4 regions of the Shewanella sp. Iso12 genome follow, and region 3 is predicted to be linked to each of the others. Evidence: predicted binding sites of a transcription regulator. Region 3 holds the regulator's gene; each other region holds the start of a gene.

Region 1 (5,227 bases), on a different contig from region 3:
TCCGTCGGTCGATCACCAGTTGAAGCGTGATGCGCGGTGGCTGATGTTGAAACCACGGGCAAATCACCAGTAAGCTTTCAGGCCACTGTGACATTAGCATTAACGCCTGCACCTATGCTTACTTGGATATTGAGCAGGTCAGGCGAGAGCTTGGGATCACTACTGCGGCATTGTTGGGGAGGAAGGAAACAAATGTAAGTCGAGTCAAAAGATTGGCTGACGAAATAAAGCAGCTCTCTGAAATGGAAAAAGAGAACTGCTTTGCATGATTTAGGCTAGATCAGAACGGAATGCTTCTTTCCACTGATAAGGGAAGCCCGAAAATATTGGCACACTCTTGTCTGCTTCAATGAAAACGACAATTCGACTTTGTTTCGATAAGTCTTTAAAAGTTAGATATACCCCTTCAAAAATTTCAACTCGTTCATTTTCCGGAAGAAATTTAGGGGGAGACAACCAAAGACTGCCTTCTGCACGGCCTGGTTTAGGGGTTGAAACGACAGCCGTACAATCGCCATTTTCTCGGTTGATATGCTCAACCATGAACCAACTTTTACCAACAGTAATAGGTTTTTTGAGAGCGGTCTTTTTGATGCATTTTGAGAGTTTTTTCATTTTCCATCTCCTGTTGAGTTAATAGTATAGGGATGGAGCTTAACGGCCAATCCTAGGCCAAGCGTTAATAAGACTACTTTATGAATAATGATAAATCAACTTAATAAATGAGCTGTGAGTGGTGGTAACTCATATACTTGTCAATACTAAGGTGAAGACGATAAGTTCATACGCTGTTCTAACGATTGATCCAGTGGAAATTCTCAAGTGCAATGGGTTCACAGCGAGTCACGGGATCTGACCTTTCCCCGAGATTAGTACCAATCTCGGGGAAAGGTCAGATCGCCTGTGCGAAAAGGACCGTTCTCGGATGTCCTGTCCTTCACGGCATTCGAGCTTCCTGCCCATCCGCACCGCAGGTGATGGGTTACCACGTGTTTGGCAGTTAAGTCTGAGTTTATTCGTCACGACTTGAATAAAAGCAATGATATTCGCCTTGTCAGCGGCCTAAAGTCTTGGAGCAAGTGCATCCCCATGCACAACGGCCAGGTCGCCATCCCCGACACGCGCTCGAAAGCATATTGCTGCGCAACACTTGCCATGTCACAGGATCGCCTGTGCGAAAAGGACCGTTCTCGGACGTCCTGTCCTTCACGGCATTCGAGCTTCCTGCCCATCCGTACCGCAGGTGATGGGATGTTGCTTAGTGGGAAGCTAAATCCAAGTTGGTTGGCTACTTTGGGCTTTAAAGCCAAGATGACCACATCACCAACTCAACGTTTTCCCAAAAGAAAACTATCAGAGAACAAAATCATTAATTTGAAGCGCCTGAATCGGCAGGTGGATGGGTTCTAAAAGAAGCTTGAGACTTGTGTAAGCAGGCACAAGAGGAAAATGCTGGTCTCCCCACAGGGACTCGAACCCCGATCGGTCGCTTAGGAGGCGACTGCTCTATCCTGTTGAGCTATAGGGAGACGCCAGTGATTATACTGGTTTTCACCCGGATGAAAAGGCTTTGGATTTAATTGCTTAAATCTTAATCGCGATGTCATTCACCTGAATGTTGAGGGCGGCATTTTCACCGCTGAGCACTGCGGTGGCACTTTCCTCTGTGACTTGATCTATGGTGATTTTCGCCCGGGTTTCTCCGGCCACGGCGCGCATCTGGTTCATGCGGTCGGGCAGGTTTTGTTGCAGCACGATTTGGAACTGATCGCCAACGCGGATGCCGTTGCGTCGCCCCAGGTTGAGTATCACTCTATCTTGTTGACGCACTACTATCTGTGCCAGCAGCGGTCTGCAGGCCAGGGCCATATCGATATCTTTACTGGCATTGGCCAGCACCTTATCTATGGCCTGCCCATAACTGGCACGCCAGAATCTGTCGCTGTTGGGGGCGACGGATTCATTTTTGGCAAACTCCCAGGGTGCGGAAATGCTGTAGTTCTGATACCAGATCTGCTCGCCGCTGATCCCATGATAGAGGCTGAGCTGCAGCTGAAACAGTCGCTGAGGCTCGCTGTCCCACAGGCCCATAAAGCCGGATTCGGCCGGTTCGGTGGAGATATCAATGACTTGCGGCAGCAACAGATACTGGCTGTCGGTAATTTCACTTATCCAAGTCGGCAAACGGTAACCACGGATATTGATAAGTTCTTCTTTGATATCCAGCCGCTCTTTGGCGTGCAGGTGGGCAAAACTGGTGGAGGATTGTTTATCCAGCGTTGCCGCTATCCGCTCGGACAGGCTTCGCTGGAAATTTTCCAACTGACCATAACGCAGTTGGCTTCTGTCCTTAATACTGGCCTGTGGCACCAGGATAGCGGCCTTGATGGCTGAGCTTTGGCACTTGTTATCCGGGCCATCGAGAATATCGAGCCGCATAACCACCTTGAGCTTGTCTCCCTGGCGCATTTCGCTGACCAGTTCGACGCTGCTTATCTGCGCCTGACTGGAAAGGCTGAAATCGTTTTGGGTCAAGAGCCCCTGGCTGACACTCTGGGTAGACTGAAAACTGCCGCCACGGGAGAGCAGAGCCATGTTGATGGCGTTGTCCATTGCCGCTTCCCGTGCCTGGGTCAAATTGCCATTGATTATTTTGGCTTCACCTCGGGCCTCGGTCCACTCTGCCATGGCGTTCAGGCTGATGCCCAGCAGCGGCAGCAAGAGCAAGGGGCGCAATCTCATAAGACGGTTCCTCAAAATAGGAGTCAGGGTGACGGAATTTTGCCGCCACTTAAACTGGTACCGTTTGCTATTCAAATTTTATGCCAGCGCCATCCATTCACAGCTGATGCAGAGCAGTTTGCGACCATGACTAAAGCGCGGCAAGAGTTTGCCGATAAGGGAACAGAGAATATAAGTTCCCATTGCCCGCCAGTGGGTAAATTGAAGGGGCAAATGAAGGTGTGGGTAATGAAAAGGCGTAGATAAGCCCTTTAAACATCTTCGTAAAAGCCTGTAATAAGCTGCCAGGCCATTGGGTTGGTTCGCCGGTGTCATCTGTTTGTACTTGGTCTGCAGGCCTAACTTAGGTTGGTATTTTATTTGCATAGCTTTACCCCAGTGAAAGGAACTTGGCGCTAATCGAGTTAGCCGTGGTGCTTAATGACAACCTCGGAGAAAGCGCGGCATAAGTCAGGTAGGCCAAGGTTCACACCAGGTCCATGAGTCGCCAGGTTCCTCAATAAAGCAAGTGCCCGCCAGGGTACCAGTGGGATGGATATTATGTATAAAGCCCTGTGTATATTGCCTTTACTCTTGCTGCCTGCTTGCAGTATGACTTCGCCGCAACAGCAGGCCGAGGTCAAGTCGCAAGCGGCGCCAGTCAATCTATTGGCGCAGCAATTGGTTGATGAGTTGGTAACTCATAATGACGCTCTCAAGCCGACCCAGCCGCTATTGGTGATGACACCTGTGATGGTGGAAGACATGCAGAGCAGCAATGCGCTCGCTTCACAACTGCAGCAGGGGCTGATGACGGCCTTTCATCAGCGCGGTTTTAACCTGGTGGATTTGAACCTGGCCGATGCGGTGCGGGTAACGCCACAGGGAGATTTCATCCTTACCCGTGATTGGCAGCAACTACCGACCGATATTGCGGTGGAGCATGTACTGGTCACCAGCATGAGTCAGGCTAAAGGTGAAATGCTGTTCAACAGCCGAATTGTCAACGTCAACAACAACCGGGTGCTTTCGGCAGCCGGTGTGCGGGTACAGGAGCAAGAGCTGCCCGGCTACCTGGCGCCTTCCAATAAGGTGGTGTCAAAAGAAGGGCTGCTTTATCGCTACGAAAGCCGTGGTGAGGATAAGGGCCGGATAGTGGGAGACAAGTAATGAAGCATTGGAACAAAACACTGTCATTGGCCACGCTGGCGCTGGCGTTAATTCTGGGGGGCTGCGCCGATAAGGACAGATATGTACAGTGGGAGACTGAGGCGCCGAGCAGTTTTCCCAAGTTGACGGCAATAGGCTATGCCCCGCTGGCCAGCCAACCGGCCAAGGAACAGTCGCAAAAGGTGCTGATGGCGATGCAGGCATCCAAGATTGCCGCTTATCGTGAATTGGCCGAACAGGTCTATGGTCAGCGGTTGTCGGCCGACAGCAAAGTCAGTGACTGGATGCTGAAAGGCGATAATATCCAGGCCTCGGTTTCCGGGGTGATCCGTGGCGCCAAGGTGGTGCGCAGTTATCCGGCCGGAGATCATTATGTGACCGAACTGGAGCTGGATTTCGCCCGGGTGTGGGATCTGTATCAGCAGCAAAATCGCCCCCAGCGAGTCAAAGAGATCACTTATTTTTAGGAAGGTGAGAATAAGTCCCCGCGGCGTTCACTTTTGTAAATTTTGTAGAGAGTGGCTCGCACCTTCAATTGGCATAAGCAAAAAGCAGCCTTGTTTGGCTGCTTTTTTGTGGCCTTTTATGGCTTAAGATGCGTTGCTGAATTGAGAGCTGAGTTTTGCGTTCTGAGCTGAGTTTTGCGTTCTGAGCTGAGCTTTGCGTGCCGGGTCGCGTACCCTGAGTAACCACCTTGAGTTCAGCCTAGGGCAGGGGGCACAGGCAGTGATTCTCACTAAAGGGTTGAGCTTACGCAATAAGCTATAAGCAACAGCAGCAGGGTTTTAATCAAGCCTTGAGATCGTTGCCCAGGGTGGCGATGGTTGAGGTTTTGCCCTTGCCGTCATAGGTCAGGCTGGAGGCGTTACGGCTGACCTGCAGCGCTTGCGCCAGGCGATTGATACTGGCCATGCTCAGCTCTATCAGGCCGGCATTTTCCTGATTGCGCAGTTGGCAAGCGGCCAATAGTTCGCGAGCTTCACTGACCTGTTCGGCCAATGGTAGCTGACTGAGTTTGGCTTGTTCAGGATGAGATGAGAGCGCCTCATCCACCGCCTTGACCTCATTGAGCAGGTCGCCCTTGTCTTTGGCCAGTTGCAGCAGATTATCGGCATTGCGATCCAGCAGGGCGTTTTTTTCCTGCTCGATCAAGTTCAGCAGACGCTCGAGTTGAGTCGTCTGCTGTGCTATCAGGCTGGTGATATCCGGGGTATCAGGCATCAGGACCCTTTATTGAGTTCGTTCAGTTCTGATTCGAATTGAGATATGTTGGCTGCCAGTTTTTCCGGGTCAACCTTATATCTGCCTTCGGCGATCGCCAATTTAATTTCGGTGA
Region 2 (5,227 bases), on a different contig from region 3:
AAAGGACTTGGGTCTCAGAGTTCTACATTAGCCAGCGCTTGAATACATTAACAAGAGTACAAAAATGTGAACAACATCGCCTTCACATTTTGATCTGGCGCAAACTTCGCCCCGGATACCTCCTAAGAGGTATATTTTTGGCGTATTCAAGCGGCTACTTTTGACCTTGGAGATGTCGTGGTTATTGCAAATAACGATAAAGTAACACGGAGATGAGATGGTGAAAAAATTAAGCCAAAAATCCTTTGCACTCAGTGCATTGGTCGCGGCAAGCGTAATGGCTGCCGGTGCGTTTGCGAGTGACAAGACCGAGCCTCGCAACGAAGTCTACAAAGACAAGTTCAAAAATCAATATGCCAGTTGGCATGACACTGCAAAGAGTTCTGAAATTGTTGACGTATTGGCAGAAGATCCCAACCTGGTGATCCTGTGGGCCGGTTATGGTTTCGCCAAGGACTACAATGCTCCTCGTGGCCACATTTATGCCGTGACCGATGTGCGTAACACCCTGCGTACCGGTGCGCCAAAGAGTGCCGAAGATGGCCCAATGCCAATGGCTTGCTGGAGCTGTAAGAGCCCGGATGTTCCTCGCCTGATAGAAGAGCAGGGTGAAGATGGTTACTTCACCGGCAAGTGGGCCAAAGGTGGCCCTGAAGTGGTTAACGCCATAGGTTGTGGTGACTGTCACGAGAAAGGTTCGCCTAAGCTGCGTCTGGGCCGTCCTTTTGCCGAGCGCGCCATGGAGACCCTGGGTACGCCATTTGATAAGGCTTCCCGCAAAGACAAGCAATCCATGGTTTGTGGCCAGTGTCACGTAGAATACTACTTTGAGAAAGTGGAAGGCCGTAAGGGCTTTGTTAAGTTCCCATGGGATCAAGGCACTACAGTGGAATCCATGGAAGCTTACTACGATGCCATCGAGTTTGCCGACTGGACTCACGCTCTGTCCAAGACTCCTATGCTGAAGGCACAGCACCCAGGTTATGAAACCTGGCAGCTGGGGGTTCACGGTAAGAACAACGTGACCTGTGTTGACTGTCACATGCCGAAAGTAACCAACGACAAGGGGCGTAAGTTCACCGATCACAAAGTGGGTAATCCTTTCGACCGCTTCGAAGAAACCTGTGCTCAGTGCCACACTCAGAGCAAAGAGTTTATGGAGAACCTGACTGCCGAGCGTAAAGCCAAAGTTAAAGAGCTGAAGCTGAAGGCCGAAGATCAAATCGTCAAGGCGCACTTCGAAGCTGCTGCCGCTTGGAAAGCCGGTGCGACCGAAGCCGAGATGAAGCCAATCCTGACTGATATCCGTCATGCTCAATGGCGCTGGGATTATGCTATCGCCTCTCACGGTGTCGCGGCTCACGCTCCTGATGAAGCGCTGCGGGTACTGGGTACTGCGGTTGACAAGGCTGCCAACGCCCGGGTGAAACTGGCGCAGCTGCTGGCTAAGAAAGGTATCGTTGAGCCTGTCGCTCTGCCTGATATCTCCACCAAGGCCAAGGCTCAGGCTGCTCTGGGTATGGACATGAAGAAGATGGTTTCCGACAAGGAAGACTTCAAGAAAAATGTTCTGCCTAAGTGGGATGCTGAAGCCAAGAAGCGTGAAGCAACCTACAAGTAACAGTCGTTAACATAACGAAATGAAAAATCCCCGCACCGCGGGGATTTTTTATCTTACAAGCCAGCAGTGGTAGCCAGTGAGTGATTACAGGCTTATTTGATCAGCTTAAGCAGAGCCTTAAAGCGTTCACCTTCTGCCTGATGTTGCAGTTCAAACAGTAAAGATTCGCTGTTGTTGAGCCTGGCTCCCTGCTGCTTCATCATCTCTATTCCCAAGCGTTTGTTGCTTTCACTGCGGGAGCTGACGGCATCGGCTATCAAGTGCACATCGAAACCCTGCTCAATAAGATCACCACAGGTTTGATAGACACAGACATGGGTCTCTATCCCGGCCAGCAGTACCTGTTTGCGGCCCGTGCTCAACAGTGCCTCACGGAACGCCGGGCAGTGCCAGCCACTGAAGTGATGCTTGGCAATCGGCGAATTGGTCTTGGATAGCAGGGCGGCCAGCGACTCTGTAGTGGGGCCGAGCTTCTGCGGCAACTGTTCCAGCCAGAGCACTGGGATATCAAACAAGGCCGTGCCTTCTATCAGCATGGCCAGTTGTTGATGCAGCTGTTCACTCTTGTCCATTATCTGCGCCAGTTTGCCCTGAACATCCACTATGACCAGCACACATTCTTCCGCTTTTAGCATCTTGTTCTCCTTCAGGTTGGTCTTAGGACAGGTGCAAACGAGTCCTTCTTTCACTTCAGTCAACGACAGGACATTCAGTTAACGTCAGTACAGGGCTTAAGCCAATAGGCCTTAGGTCGTAGATGATTGCGCTTTTTTTGTGCGCCCAAGCCTTACTTGCACTTAATTGGTGCATATCTGCAGCTCTCAACCTGGCCCGTAAAAGCTAACTCTTTATAAAACAAAAAATTAACATTTTGGCCTGATGCTTGAATTGCTTTTGGCATAACACCAATACAGCAAGGCGATTCTGGAGGTCTGGATGAAATTAGTCAGCGCAATCATTAAGCCGTTCAAGCTTGATGATGTCCGCGAAGCGATTGCGGGCATAGGCATTGAGGGGATGACGGTCACCGAAGTCAAAGGTTTTGGCCGACAAAAGGGGCATACAGAGCTCTATCGGGGAGCCGAGTATCAGGTGGACTTTCTGCCCAAGGTTAAGCTCGAGATCGCCACCAAGGCGGAGAATCTTGAGCACCTGCTGGAGGTCATCACCAACGCCGCCCATACCGGCAAAATAGGTGACGGCAAGATCTTTGTGACAGATCTGGAACAGGTTATCCGTATTCGTACGGGCGAAACAGATACAGAAGCGCTGTAAGGGGGAGAAGATGGAAGAACTGAGCAAATTGGGTACTACGGTCACAGAGTTGCGTTTTGCGCTGGACACCTTTTACTTTCTGATCTCCGGCGCGCTGGTGATGTGGATGGCGGCGGGTTTCGCCATGCTGGAGGCTGGGTTGGTGCGTTCCAAAAACACCACAGAGATACTCACCAAAAACATCTGTCTCTATTCAATCGCCTGTATCACCTACCTGATAGTGGGTTACAACATCATGTATGTGGACAATGGCGAGGGCGGCTGGCTGCCGAGCATCAGCACCTTGATAGGATCTCAAGCTGCTGACGCCGACCATGCGCTGGAGTCTGATTTCTTCTTCCAGGTGGTATTTGTGGCTACAGCCATGTCGATTGTTTCCGGCGCCGTGGCCGAGCGCATGCGCCTGTGGGCTTTCCTGGCATTCAGCCTGGTAATGACGGCAGTCATCTATCCGGTGGAAGGTTACTGGACCTGGGGCGGTGGTTTCCTTTCCGAAGCCGGCTTTGTCGACTTTGCCGGTAGCGGCATAGTGCATATGGCCGGTGCGGCCGCGGCCTTGGCCGGCGTCTTGCTGCTGGGGGCCCGTAAAGGTAAATATGGCGCCAATGGCCAGGTTAACCCTATCCCGGGATCCAACCTGCCGCTGGCAACCCTGGGGACTTTTATCCTCTGGATGGGTTGGTTCGGTTTCAACGGTGGTTCTCAGTTACTGGTCTCTGATGCCGAGAATGCCAGCGCCGTGGCCAAAGTCTTCGTCAACACCAATTCGGCGGCGGCCTTCGGCGCGGTATCTGCACTGATCGTCTGTAAGATGGTGTGGGGCAAGGCCGACTTGACCATGATACTCAATGGTACTTTGGCTGGTTTGGTGGCTATCACGGCCGATCCATTGTCGCCCTCTCTGCCTATGGCGGGTGTGATAGGCCTGGTAGCCGGCGGTTTGGTGGTGTTCTCCATCGTGGGCTTTGACCGCATCAAGGTAGATGATCCTGTCGGGGCTATCTCGGTGCACGGGGTCGCCGGTTTCTTCGGTTTGATGATGGTGCCTCTGTCCAATGCCGATGCCAGTGTGACAGGGCAACTGTTTGGCGCTGCGGTGATCTCTGCCTGGGTGTTCCTGGCGTCATTGCTGGTGTGGGGCGCCTTGAAAGTGACCATGGGGATCCGGGTGACCGAAGAGGAAGAATACAACGGTATGGACGCGTCGGATTGCGGTATCGATGCCTATCCTGAGTTTGTGACTGTCAAGAACGCCAATTGATAAGCCAAGAACGCCATGATAAGCCATGAGTGTTCTTGAGAGATCAAGCAAGCTTCCTTAATCTTTAAGCCATCTCTTGTGAGATGGCTTTTGGTTAGAGCTGGCTTTGGGGTTACCGGCCTTGTTGTTACCTGGCTTGGCGGGAGTCGGCCAGGAAAAGCGCATTTTGGGGCTATGGCGCTTGATGACAGACGCTCTTGGGGGCAGACTGAAAGCAGAAACAGCCTGGAGCCTAAGGGGATGGCGATGAAGACTCTCAGTGTAATGAAGCTGACCGGTACTTTTCTCTGCACTTTGTGCAGTACCTTGCTGTGGCTTGGCAATGCCGAGGCAGGACAAGTGGTGGTTCGTGATGCCAGTGAGCCCTTCGATGCCTTTGCCGTCAGGGATGAATTACTGCGTCAGCATGAGTGGCAGGAACTACTGCGCTCGCAGCAGCAACTGGAGATCCTCCGCAGCCTGCCTGCTATATGTGTTCCTTACATGCGCCCCTATCGCTACTTTTCCTGCGATGGCCATTTTTATCGCCCCTATCTTTACCGGCAACAGCAGCTCTATATAGGGATCCCCAAGCCGGATTCCGAAGTTATCGCTCCCGGAAATGAAGGCTTGAACTAGGGGATATTCACATTTTGTCACCCTTTGGCGCGGCAGGAGTGGCCAGTCTGACTTAAGCTTTCAGTAAAGAAGCCTTAACTCAGGAGGCCTTATGTTCTCAGGCACTCTCACTCGTGCTCTCTTTGGCGCTCTACCCGCTACCATGGTGATTCGCCTATTGGGTGCGGTTTTGCTGCTGCTATTTTGCGGTTGCAACAGTACCCCGGTGCCAAGCAAGATGGCCCTGGGCAGCCTGTTTCAGGATAACCAATTCAAAGAGGTTGGGAATATCCCCGAGCCCGCCGAGTTATTCGCCTTGCCTCCCGAGGCGGTGCAGTTACTCAGAGGTGCCTATAGCCGTGGGGCACTCATCTCCAATCAGGTGTTGGCCCACGAGTGGTTGGCTGACTATATCCATGCCGACAAGGGCGGCTTTCGCTATCAGGACAACTACACCCGCACCGCCGCCGAAA
Region 3 (5,227 bases):
CCGCCCATGCTGGGCACTATGGTCATCAGAATCGCTATGGTGGCAAATTTTTCCAGCGTGCCTTCAAACATATTGCTGACCGAGGCGGCCAACAAGGCGGCAAACAGGTTGAAGGTCAGCCACAAAGAGCGGCGAAAGGCGCTCTTGAACACGGGACCGAAGGTGTCTTCATCATCGTCCATCCCCGCCATACCCATCATGGAGTGTTCGGCGTCTTCACGGATAACGTCCACCACGTCATCAATGGTGATCCGCCCAAGCAGATGGCCTTCACTGTCGACCACTGGCGCCGAAACCCAGTCGTGACGCTCAAACAGTTGGGCCACTTCATTGTCCGGCATGGTGACGGGAATACTCTCAAGCTCGGGATCCATTATGCTGCGGATCCCGGCGGTGGGGTTACAGGTCAGTAGGGTGGAGAGCTTGACGCCACCGAGCAAAATATCGCGTCTATCTACCACGTAGAGGGTATCTGTGGCTTCGGGCAGCTCGCCCCTTTGGCGCAGATAACGCAGCACCACATCGACATTGACGTCAGGCCTCAGGGTCACGGTATCTGTATTCATCAGACTACCGGCGCTGTCTTCCGGATAAGAGAGCGCCTGTTCGACCCTGGCCCTGTCCTGGGCACTCATGGAGTGCAGTACCTGTTTGTAGAGTGTATCCGGCAGGCTTCGCAGCACGTAGGCCAGATCATCGGTATCCATACCCGCGGTCGCTCGTGCCAAACGCTCAGGACTCATCAGGCTGATCAGCTGGTCTTTCATATCTTCACCCAGCTCTTCGAGGATCTCGCCGCTCTGCTCCTGATCCACCAGTTGCCAGAGTACCTGACGGGTACGCGGCGGTGAAGATTCGAGAATAAAGGCGATATCCGAAGCCGTCATTCGCTGCAGCATGTCGCGCACATGCACGAACATACCACTGCTAAGAGCTTGGTTTAGTTGAGTAAGACGTTGTTCTGTCAGCTCTTGGTCGAGCGCTTCTATTGGCATGCAGTTCCCCCTGTGATGCAAAGCGAGGATATGTTACCTCAAGACAGGGGTGTTATAGAAACAAAGAGTGCAGCGCTAAGGCTTTAGCTGGCTTCGTCGAAACGGGCGTTGATCAGGGCGCAGATAGCGTCCATCGCGGGTTCGGCATCCGGGCCTTCGGCGATGAGGCGAATACTCTTGCCTTGACCGGTTTCCAGCATCAAGAGCCCAAGTACACTGGCGGCCGAGGCTTTTTTCTCGCCTTGGATCAGGGTGATATCGGCTTCGAACTCGCTGGCCAGCACCGCCAGCTTAGTGGCGGCGCGGGCGTGCAGGCCCAGCTTATTGACTATGGTGACTTCCCGTTCAACCTTTGCCATTACTCAGCTCCCGGTGACGGGCCTGTACCTTGTGTTTGCTGTTGCCAAAACGCTTGGCGAGCTGCTCAGCGACATAGACAGATCTATGCTGGCCGCCGGTGCAGCCTATGGCTATGGTGAGGTAACTGCGGTTGTTGCGTTCCAGGTGCGGCAGCCAGGTTTCCAATAGATTTTCTATCTGCCAGATAAACTTGTTCACCAGTGGCTGGCGGCTGAGAAACTCCTGCACAGGTTCATCCAGCCCGGTCAGCGGTCTGAGCGCCGGCTCCCAGTGAGGGTTGGGCAGAAAGCGCACATCAAACATGAAGTCGGCTTCCTGGGGCATACCATGCTTAAAGCCGAACGACTCGAAGTTGATCACCAGTTCTTTATCGACACTGCCAAGCAGAATTTCCCGCACTGTGTCACTGAGTTCATAGATGTTCAGCGCCGAGGTGTCTATGTAGTGATCCACCAGTTTCGACATAGGTTCCAGCAGCTTGCCTTCGAGCTTGATGGCGTCCTGTAGTGAGACTTTGCTCTTGGACAGGGGGTGCAGTCTGCGGGTTTCGCTGTAGCGCTTCAGCAGCACTTTATCGGAGGCGTTGAGGAAGAAGCTGGTCAGTTGGGTGTTTTCCGGCAAGGCCGCTAACTGTTGTTCCAGCACTTTTTCCTGATCCGGCATATTGCGCACATCTATGCTGATGGCGACCAGATCATTGCTGCCACGGAGGTTTTCCAACAGGCTGCCTATCATGGGCAGGGGGAGATTATCCACACAGTAGTAACCCAGGTCTTCGAGTACCCTGAGGGCAACGGATTTTCCGGAACCGGAGCGGCCTGAGACTATGGCGAGTTTCATCCTGTGATCACCTGATAGAGTTCTGTTTCGTCGCTGGATTTTCGCAACTGCTTGAGTATCGCCTTATCGCTGAGCTTTTCAGCCATGGCGGACAGGGTACTCAGGTGTTGCTGACATTGATCTGCGGGCACCAAGAGGGCGAACAGTATGTCCACCGGCTGGTTGTCTATGGCATCGAAGGCGATAGGCTCTTCGCATTTGACCAGCACGGCAATCGGCTCTGTAATGTCCGGTAGTCTGCCATGCGGAATCGCAATACCATTACCTATACCTGTGCTCCCCATCTTTTCGCGGGCCAAAAGGCTTTCAAAAATCGCTTGAGAGGAAAGGGTGGGGTACTGGGCGCTAGCGAGATCGCTAATCAGCTCCAGTACCTTTTTCTTACTGCCCGGAGTGGCACAGGTAGTGCACTCCGGCCGCAGGATGGTACTCAGTTCCATCGTTAGTGTTTTGTCAGCTTTTCTTTGTGTTTAATGACCTGACGATCCAATTTATCAATCAGAACGTCGATGGCGGCATACATGTCGGCATGTTCAGAAGTTGCATAGACTTCGCCGCCTGTGAGGTGGATCTTGGCTTCGGCTATCTGTTGCAGTTTTTGTACATTGAGCACAACGTGCACATTATTGATCTGTTCGAAATGGCGTTCAAGTTTAGAAAACTTACTTTCCACGTAGTCACGCAGTGAGTCGGTGATCTCGATATGATGTCCTGTCAGGTTGATTTGCATAGAAAGATTCCTCCAATTTCCAACTGTGGATTTATAAACTCTTACGCTGGTTCGACGGTGGTATCATCATAGCCTCGCGATACTTGGCTATGGTGCGTCTTGCAACGTTGATTCCCTGTTCTGCCAGAAGTTGCGCCATCTTGCTGTCGCTCAAAGGCTTCTTCTGGTTTTCCGCTGCCACGAGCTTCTTGATAAAAGCCCTGATCGCCGTGGAAGAGCATTCTCCGCCATCTTCGGTGCCGACATGGCTGGAGAAGAAGTACTTCAATTCAAATATTCCCCTGGGGGTATGCATATACTTTTGAGTGGTGACCCTGGAGATGGTCGATTCATGCATCTCGACCGCCTCGGCAATATCGTTGAGCACCATGGGTTTCATGGCTTCTTCACCATATTCAAAAAATCCCTGCTGGAACTGCACTATACAGTTGGCCACCTTGAGCAGGGTGTCGTTGCGGCTCTCCAGGCTCTTGATAAACCATTTGGCTTCCTGAAGATGACCACGAATAAACTGGCTGTCTGATTGACTGCGGGCGCTACGAGCCATGGCAGCATACTGCTGATTGATCCCGAGTTTGGGCATACAGTCCGGGTTGAGTTCTACTACCCAGCGGCCGTTTTTCTTCCAGACGCTGACATCAGGGATCACATATTCCTCGTCCATCGGCTGCACCAGCAAGCCGGGGCGGGGATTGAGACTCTGGATAAGGTTGATGGCGTCACGCAGCTGATCTTCCTTGAGCCTGGTCTTGCGCATCAGGGTGCGGAAATCACGGGCGGCAATGAGATCCAGATGTTCGTCAATCAACAAGCGGGCGTCGGCCAGATGCGGGGTGTCTGCGTTGAACTGTTGCAACTGGATCAGCAGGCATTCGCGCAGATCTCTGGAGGCGATGCCGACAGGATCGAAGTGCTGGATCCGCTTGAGTACTGCCTCGACTTCATCGAGCTCAATCTCAGGGTTGCCCATGGCTTCGAGGATCTCCTCTGTGCTCTGGGTCAGATAACCCTGCTCGTCGATGGCATCAATAATGGCGGTGGCAATGGCGTCGTCGGTATCGGAAAACGGGGTCAGGTTCTTCTGCCATTCCAGATGTTCATAGAGCCCTTCGCTGGTTTCCCCCTGGAAGGGCATATCATCTTCACGGCCCATGGCCGGCCCGGAGGCGCTGGCGGCGGTAAAGACTTCGTCCCAGGTGGTATCCATAGGTAATTCATCCGGCATAGACTCATTGTTCAATGCCTCTGAGGTTTCTACCGTGGAACCATCTTCCTGCTTGGCGCTCAACTCGCCGGCGTCGTTTTCCTTGTGGTTGTCGTCGATAGCGTCATCCTGGTTGTCCTCGGCCATTTCCAACAGAGGGTTGGCTTCCAAGGCTTCCTGGATTTCCTGCTGCAGCTCAAGGGACGACAGTTGCAGCAGGCGAATAGCCTGTTGCAACTGAGGTGTCATGGTCAACTGTTGACCCAGTTTGAGCTGGAGTGACGCTTTCATTATACCGCTAATCCCTACTCGTTATTTTTCAAGGAAAAAATTCAATAATAACAAACTATAATACCCGGAATTGCCACCGGATGACATGATCCTAACTATAGCCTGAATTGTTCGCCTAAGTACACAGCACGCACTTGCTGGTTGTCCAAGATTTCAGCGGGTGTGCCCTCGGCGATCAACTGCCCATGGCTGACTATGTAGGCTCGCTCACAAACGTCGAGTGTTTCGCGAACATTGTGGTCTGTGATCAGCACTCCCAAACCGCGGGACTTAAGCTGTTCGATGATTTTCTTGATATCGATAACTGAGATGGGATCCACACCGGCGAATGGCTCATCCAGCAGAATGAACTGTGGATTGGCGGCCAATGCCCGGGCGATTTCCACCCGGCGGCGTTCACCGCCGGAGAGGGACATCCCCAGGCTGTCACGTATGTGGGTAATATGGAATTCTTCCAGCAACTGTTCGAGCTGTTCCTCGCGCTTGTCGCTGTTGAGTTCTTTGCGGGTTTGCAGCACGGCCATGATGTTGTCATGCACCGACAGCTTGCGGAAAATACTGGCTTCCTGTGGCAGGTAGCCTATGCCTTTACGGGCTCGCAGGTGCATGGGATCCAGGGTCAGCTCGTCGTCGTCAATGAAGATACGGCCCTTGTCACTCTGTACCAGCCCAACCACCATATAGAAGGTGGTGGTCTTGCCAGCCCCGTTGGGGCCCAGCAGCCCCACGATTTGGCCGGTATTGACCGACAGGCTGACGTCTTTGACGACGTTGCGCTTTTTGTAACTCTTTGCCAGATTCTGTGCC
Region 4 (5,227 bases), on a different contig from region 3:
GTTCAGGTCGCTGGGAGCGACCACGGCAATTTCCCGCTTCAGCGCCAACATCTGCGGGCTTTCCCCCAGAAGTTCACTGTGGCCGGTTTCCGGCAGCGGTTGACTCTGGCTCTGTAGCGACAGGCTTTCCAACTTATCCAGCAGCAGGGCATTGCCGAGGGAGGCGGCGGCGATGGCGCTCAGGCTTCGCAACTCTTCATCGCTGAAATCGTCGAACTGGCAAGGGTCCAGACCATCTATGGTCAAGGCGCCTATCAGTTGTTCCTTGTCCAGCAGCGGCAGGCCGATACAGGCATGCACCTTGAGCTTATCTGTGTGGGCGGCTATCAGGCCATCGTAGGGATCCGGCAATTGGCTGTCTGCCGGAAAGCGCACCAGATCGCCGGCGCGGGCGATGGCCTCCAGTCTCGGGTGCTCTGTGATGTTGAAGCTGCGACCGAGTACATCGGCCCTGAGGCCGTCGATTGCCAGTGGGATAAAGCTATTGCCCTGAAATCGCAGCAGAGCGGCGGCATCACAATGGAGATTGTCCCGTACCGTCGCCAGCAGACGGCTGAATCTGTCGCTGTTTGGCAAACCTGAGGTGATATCCAGCGCGATACGGGTGAGATCGGAATGGCTGAGTGGCATAAGCTGACCTGAATAAAATCCCTGGGGTGAGTCTACCCCAGGGACAGTGGAATGTCATTTTGACATTATTTTTCAGTGTGAGTGGCTAGTGACTGGTAGCAATGGCCAAGCGTTTGGCCTTGACCGCCTGTCGCAACAATCCCAGCAGGAAGGCGCCCAGCAATAAACCGCCGACGGAGAAGATGATGTCACCGAACATCCGCATCCATACCAGGCGTTCTACCAGCGGGCTGTGGATCACCTCTGCCGAGCGGGCAAACCAGTAGCCATGATCCAGCACGGCAAAGAACTGCACTATGCCCACCGGCAGCAATGACAGGAACAGCATGGCGGCCAGTCCCAGATTCAGGCTCCAGAATGCCCCCTTGAGCCACTTGTCTTCCCAGCGCAGTTTACCGGCAAGTCCTGACAGGCAGAACAACATCAGGCCTATCCCCAACATGCCGTAGACTCCCATAAAGGCGCCGTGGGCGTGGGTGGCAGTGGTATTCAGCCCTTGAATGTAATAGAGGGCAATCGGTGGATTGATCAGGAAGCCCAGTACACCGGCGCCCACCAGATTCCAGAAAGCGGTGGCAACAAAGAACATGATGGCCCAGTGATAGCGTTGCATCCAGGGAGCGGCCCGGCGCAGGCGATAGCTTTCCACCGCTTCAAAACCGATAAGGGCCAGAGGCACCACTTCCAGCGCCGAGAAGATAGCGCCCCAGGCGATGACCGAAGTGGGTGTGCCGGTGAAATAGAGGTGATGCAGTGTGCCTATCAGGCCTCCGGTCAGGAAGATCAGGGTAGAGAAGAGTACCGCACCATTGGCACTGCGGGCACGGATAAGCCCAAGACGCACAAACATCAGGGCGATAACCGAGGTGGCAAAGGTTTCAAAGAAGCCTTCAACCCACAGATGTACTACCCACCAACGCCAATATTCGGCGATGGCAAGGTTAGTGTGTTTACCCATAAACAGCCCGGCACCATAGAAGAGGCCGATAGCAACACAAGAGGCGTAGAGTACCCAGAGCACAGGCTTTAGCTCAGATTCCTGTTTCAGGGCGGGCAACATAGCGCGGCTCACCAGCGCCAGCCAGATCATCAATCCGGCCAACAGCAGCAATTGCCAAACCCGGCCGAGATCTATGTATTCATATCCCTGGTGACCGAAGAGGAAGTTGTTGTCCAGTGAGAAGTATTGTTGTACCCCCAGCCATTCACCGGCCATGGAGCCCAGCACCACTACCAGCAGAGCGACCCACAATAGGTTGACACCGAAGCGTTGATATTTGGGCTCGTGGCCGGAAAGCGCCGGTGCGATATAGAGCCCGGTACCGAGCCAGGCCGTCGCTATCCAGAATACTGCCAGTTGAGTATGCCAGGTGCGGGTCACTGAATAAGGCAGGATCTCACTCAAGGGAATACCGTAAAACTCCTGGCCCTCAACCGCATAGTGCGCCGTGACGCCACCGAGCAGTATTTGCAGCAGAAATAGGCCGATAGCGGTAATGAAGTATTTACCCGTGGCCTTTTGTGAAGGGGTGGGTTTGTGTCTGAACAGGGGATCTTCAGTGGCAGGAGCTGGCAGGGCTTCATGTTTGCCGGCGGCATGATACCAAACCAGGGCACCGATACCGGCCAGCAGAGTCACTATGCTCAGAATCGACCAGACGATATTGTCTGATGTCGGTGTATTGCCCAGTTGTGGATCGTAGGGCCAATTATTGGTGTAGCTGTAATTGGCATCCGGGCGCTCGGTCACTGCGGCCCAAGCGCCCCAAAACAGGAAGGCATTGAGCTGTTGACGGCGCTCGGCAGAACCTATGGTATTGGTTTTCATCGCATAGGCTTCCCGAAGCTCATTCAGCGCGGGATCGTCACCAAACAAAGATTGATAGTGCTGACTCACTTGCGCCATGGCGGCGATACGGGTGTCGGAAAGCACCACCCGGGTGTGACCTCTCTCGTCTGTAGTGACAGTGTTATGGCGCAAATCGTCCCTTAAAGCTTGCTCCAATGCGGCCTGAGCACTCTTGTCCAGGCTATTGAAAGGCTTGTTGTATGTCTCCTTGGCTCGAATATCCAGCCAGGCTTCGGCCTCACGGTGTAGCCAGTCTGCGGTCCAATCCGGAGCCACATAGGCGCCATGGCCCCAGACTGAGCCAAGTTGATGTCCGCCCATGGAGCGCCAAACCAACTGCCCTTGTTCTATGTCCTTGTCGCTGAAAACCACTTGGCCCTGGCTGTCGCTATAGACATCGGCAATCGGTGGTTTTTCCCGATAGATTTCACTGCCGATACTGAGAAGTACAGTGAAAGAAGCGACCAACACAAGTAACAGTGCGATCAGGGTGAATTTTTGTCTGCTCATTGGCATCCCTCTGACAAAGTCTATTTGATAGGTTTTCCTACATAGAGCAGCCAACGTGCCAACTTTTATTCTTGTTTTTAATCAGTGCATTACTTGTTTGTGTGTTTTTGATGGTGTCATCTTGATTGTGTTTAAAGTGTCTTTTTAACATTGGTAGCTGTCATTATGACACTGGTTGTTTGTCCAGAGGCCATAACTGATATCTTGACGAGAATTCTTGGATTTCAAATTCTTTAATTATTTGAAAAAATAAAGTTTTTTTCATTAATTTGAGTTTATGTTTCTTTGGGTCAAGATTTGATGTTTTATAGGTAAATTTTCCATTTTTTAAGGGTTTACCTGGCTTCTTTTACTGGTCTTTTTCGCTGGCAGTAAAAATAAGTCAACTGTTTCTACTGAAAAATAACCCGAATTAATGATATAATCCCGTCTGTAACCCACGTGTTTTCCGGAGTCTCGTTAGAGCCAGGTTTCTCTTTTATTAGCTTCCCCGCATTTTCAACTGGAGGGTCATTTGAACGCAGATATCATCAACAGCTTTTTCCTTGTCGGGGCCTTGCTTATTGCAGTCAGCGTGCTGCTCAGCCCATTGTCTTCGCGACTCGGTATTCCTATTTTGGTGGTATTTCTGGCGGTGGGTATCTTTGCCGGTGAAGATGGCCCAGGCGGCATAGTATTCAATGACTATTCAGTTGCTTATTTGGTCAGCAACCTGGCTCTGGCGGTTATTCTGCTCGATGGTGGCATGCGTACCCGGGTTGCCAGTTTCAGGGTGGCATTGTGGCCGGCCTTGTCATTGGCCACTTTTGGGGTGGCGTTAACCACCACGCTGACAGGTTTGTTGGCTGCCTGGTTATTCGATCTCAATTTACTCCAGGGCATGTTGGTGGGAGCCATTGTCGGTTCGACCGATGCCGCGGCGGTATTTAGCCTGCTTAAAGGCAAAAACGTGAATGAGCGTGTCGGTTCGACACTGGAAATCGAATCCGGTTGTAACGACCCCATGGCTGTGTTTTTGACCGTGACTCTGATTGCCATTCTCGGCAGCAGTGGCGATGAACTCTCGGGCAGCTATTTGGCACTGAGCTTTATCAAACAGTTTGGCCTGGGCGGGATCCTCGGTGTCGGCGGCGGTTGGCTGTTGTGGCAGGTTATCAATCGCAATCAATTGCCGGAAGGCCTCTACTCCATTTTGGTGCTGAGTGGCGGACTGATGATCTTCGCTATCTCCAATGCCCTGGGAGGCAGTGGTATTCTGTCTATTTATCTGGTGGGTCTATTTCTCGGTAACAAGGCGACCCGTGGCAAACACTCGATTCTCAACGTGCTCGATGGTATGACCTGGCTCAGTCAGATAGGCATGTTCCTGGTACTGGGACTCTTGCTGACGCCATCGGATCTGAAAGATATCGCCTTACCGGGTTTGGCACTGGCGTTCGGGATGATCTTTCTGGCGCGGCCGATTGCGGTTTGGCTCAGTTTGCTACCGTTTCGCAGCTTCCATGACAGAGACAGATGGTTTATCTCCTGGGTCGGGCTGCGCGGCGCAGTGCCCATTATTCTGGCGGTATTTCCCATGATGGCGGGGCTGCCACAAGCGCAGCTTTACTTCAACCTGGCCTTCTTCGTGGTGATGGTTTCCTTGCTGCTGCAGGGCAGTACCTTGTCCAAGGCGGCGCAGCTGGCCAAGGTGGAGTTGCCACCCAAACCGGCACCTATTTCCCGCGCCGGGGTGGAAATTTATCCCACCAGTGAATGGGAGATATTTGTCTATCGTCTCAGTGAAAATAAATGGTGTATCGGTGAGCCTCTGAGGCGTCTTGCCATGCCGGCGGGAACCCGGATTGCTGCCGTATTTCGCAATAACGAACTGTTGCACCCTTCGGGGAGTACCAGGCTGATGGCCGATGACATTCTTTGTGTGCTGGGGCAAGAGGACGATTTGGAGCCTCTGAGTCAGCTGTTCAGTGAGGCGCCAGAAAAACGCGAGGCGCCCCGCTTCTTTGGTGACTTCTTTATTTCAGTGGATGTGATGCTGGCCGATATGGCACCGATTTACGGCATGCAGCTGGAACCCGAATATGAGCAGATGCGGGTTGCCGACTTACTGCTACAGCAACTCGGCAGTCACCCTGTAGTGGGGGATCAATTCCTCTGGCAAGGGCTGGACTGGATAGTCGCCGAGGTGCAGGAAGGGACAGTCAGCCGGGTTGGTTTGAGATTGCCCTCTGAAGACTG

The links. Region 3 encodes sigma-54, which starts transcription at its own class of promoters, with help from an activator protein. Its sites were predicted from a motif close to GTTGGCACGNNNNTNGNNT; they were not measured.
Region 1: HCX89_RS02680 (flagellar assembly protein FlgT) is a predicted target of sigma-54. The motif match lies at 2,812-2,830, and genes of this name have one in related genera.
Region 2: glnK (P-II family nitrogen regulator) is a predicted target of sigma-54. The motif match lies at 2,492-2,510, and genes of this name have one in related genera.
Region 4: HCX89_RS11835 (nitric-oxide reductase large subunit) is a predicted target of sigma-54. The motif match lies at 3,034-3,052, and genes of this name have one in related genera.

Annotation. Positions count from the first base shown of each region.
Region 1 is NZ_JAAUHW010000001.1:597,638-602,864, reverse strand. Features, by position in the region: gene HCX89_RS02690 (hypothetical protein) at 271-615, opposite strand; tRNA gene HCX89_RS02685 (tRNA-Arg) at 1,454-1,529, opposite strand; gene HCX89_RS02680 (flagellar assembly protein FlgT) at 1,585-2,742, opposite strand; gene HCX89_RS02675 (FlgO family outer membrane protein) at 3,274-3,891, shown strand; gene HCX89_RS02670 (LPP20 family lipoprotein) at 3,891-4,358, shown strand; gene HCX89_RS02665 (flagella synthesis protein FlgN) at 4,681-5,112, opposite strand; gene flgM (flagellar biosynthesis anti-sigma factor FlgM) at 5,112-5,227, opposite strand, start outside.
Region 2 is NZ_JAAUHW010000011.1:155,003-160,229, forward strand. Features, by position in the region: gene nrfA (ammonia-forming nitrite reductase cytochrome c552 subunit) at 218-1,621, shown strand; gene HCX89_RS17320 (hydrolase) at 1,714-2,256, opposite strand; gene glnK (P-II family nitrogen regulator) at 2,558-2,896, shown strand; gene HCX89_RS17330 (ammonium transporter) at 2,907-4,157, shown strand; gene HCX89_RS17335 (hypothetical protein) at 4,404-4,775, shown strand; gene HCX89_RS17340 (hypothetical protein) at 4,918-5,227, shown strand, end outside.
Region 3 is NZ_JAAUHW010000012.1:8,885-14,111, reverse strand. Features, by position in the region: gene mgtE (magnesium transporter) at 1-995, opposite strand, end outside; gene HCX89_RS17550 (HPr family phosphocarrier protein) at 1,079-1,354, opposite strand; gene rapZ (RNase adapter RapZ) at 1,341-2,195, opposite strand; gene ptsN (PTS IIA-like nitrogen regulatory protein PtsN) at 2,192-2,635, opposite strand; gene hpf (ribosome hibernation promoting factor) at 2,638-2,925, opposite strand; gene HCX89_RS17530 (RNA polymerase factor sigma-54) at 2,957-4,420, opposite strand; gene lptB (LPS export ABC transporter ATP-binding protein) at 4,516-5,227, opposite strand, start outside.
Region 4 is NZ_JAAUHW010000005.1:250,176-255,402, forward strand. Features, by position in the region: gene norR (nitric oxide reductase transcriptional regulator NorR) at 1-630, opposite strand, end outside; gene HCX89_RS11835 (nitric-oxide reductase large subunit) at 716-2,989, opposite strand; gene HCX89_RS11840 (potassium/proton antiporter) at 3,504-5,227, shown strand, end outside.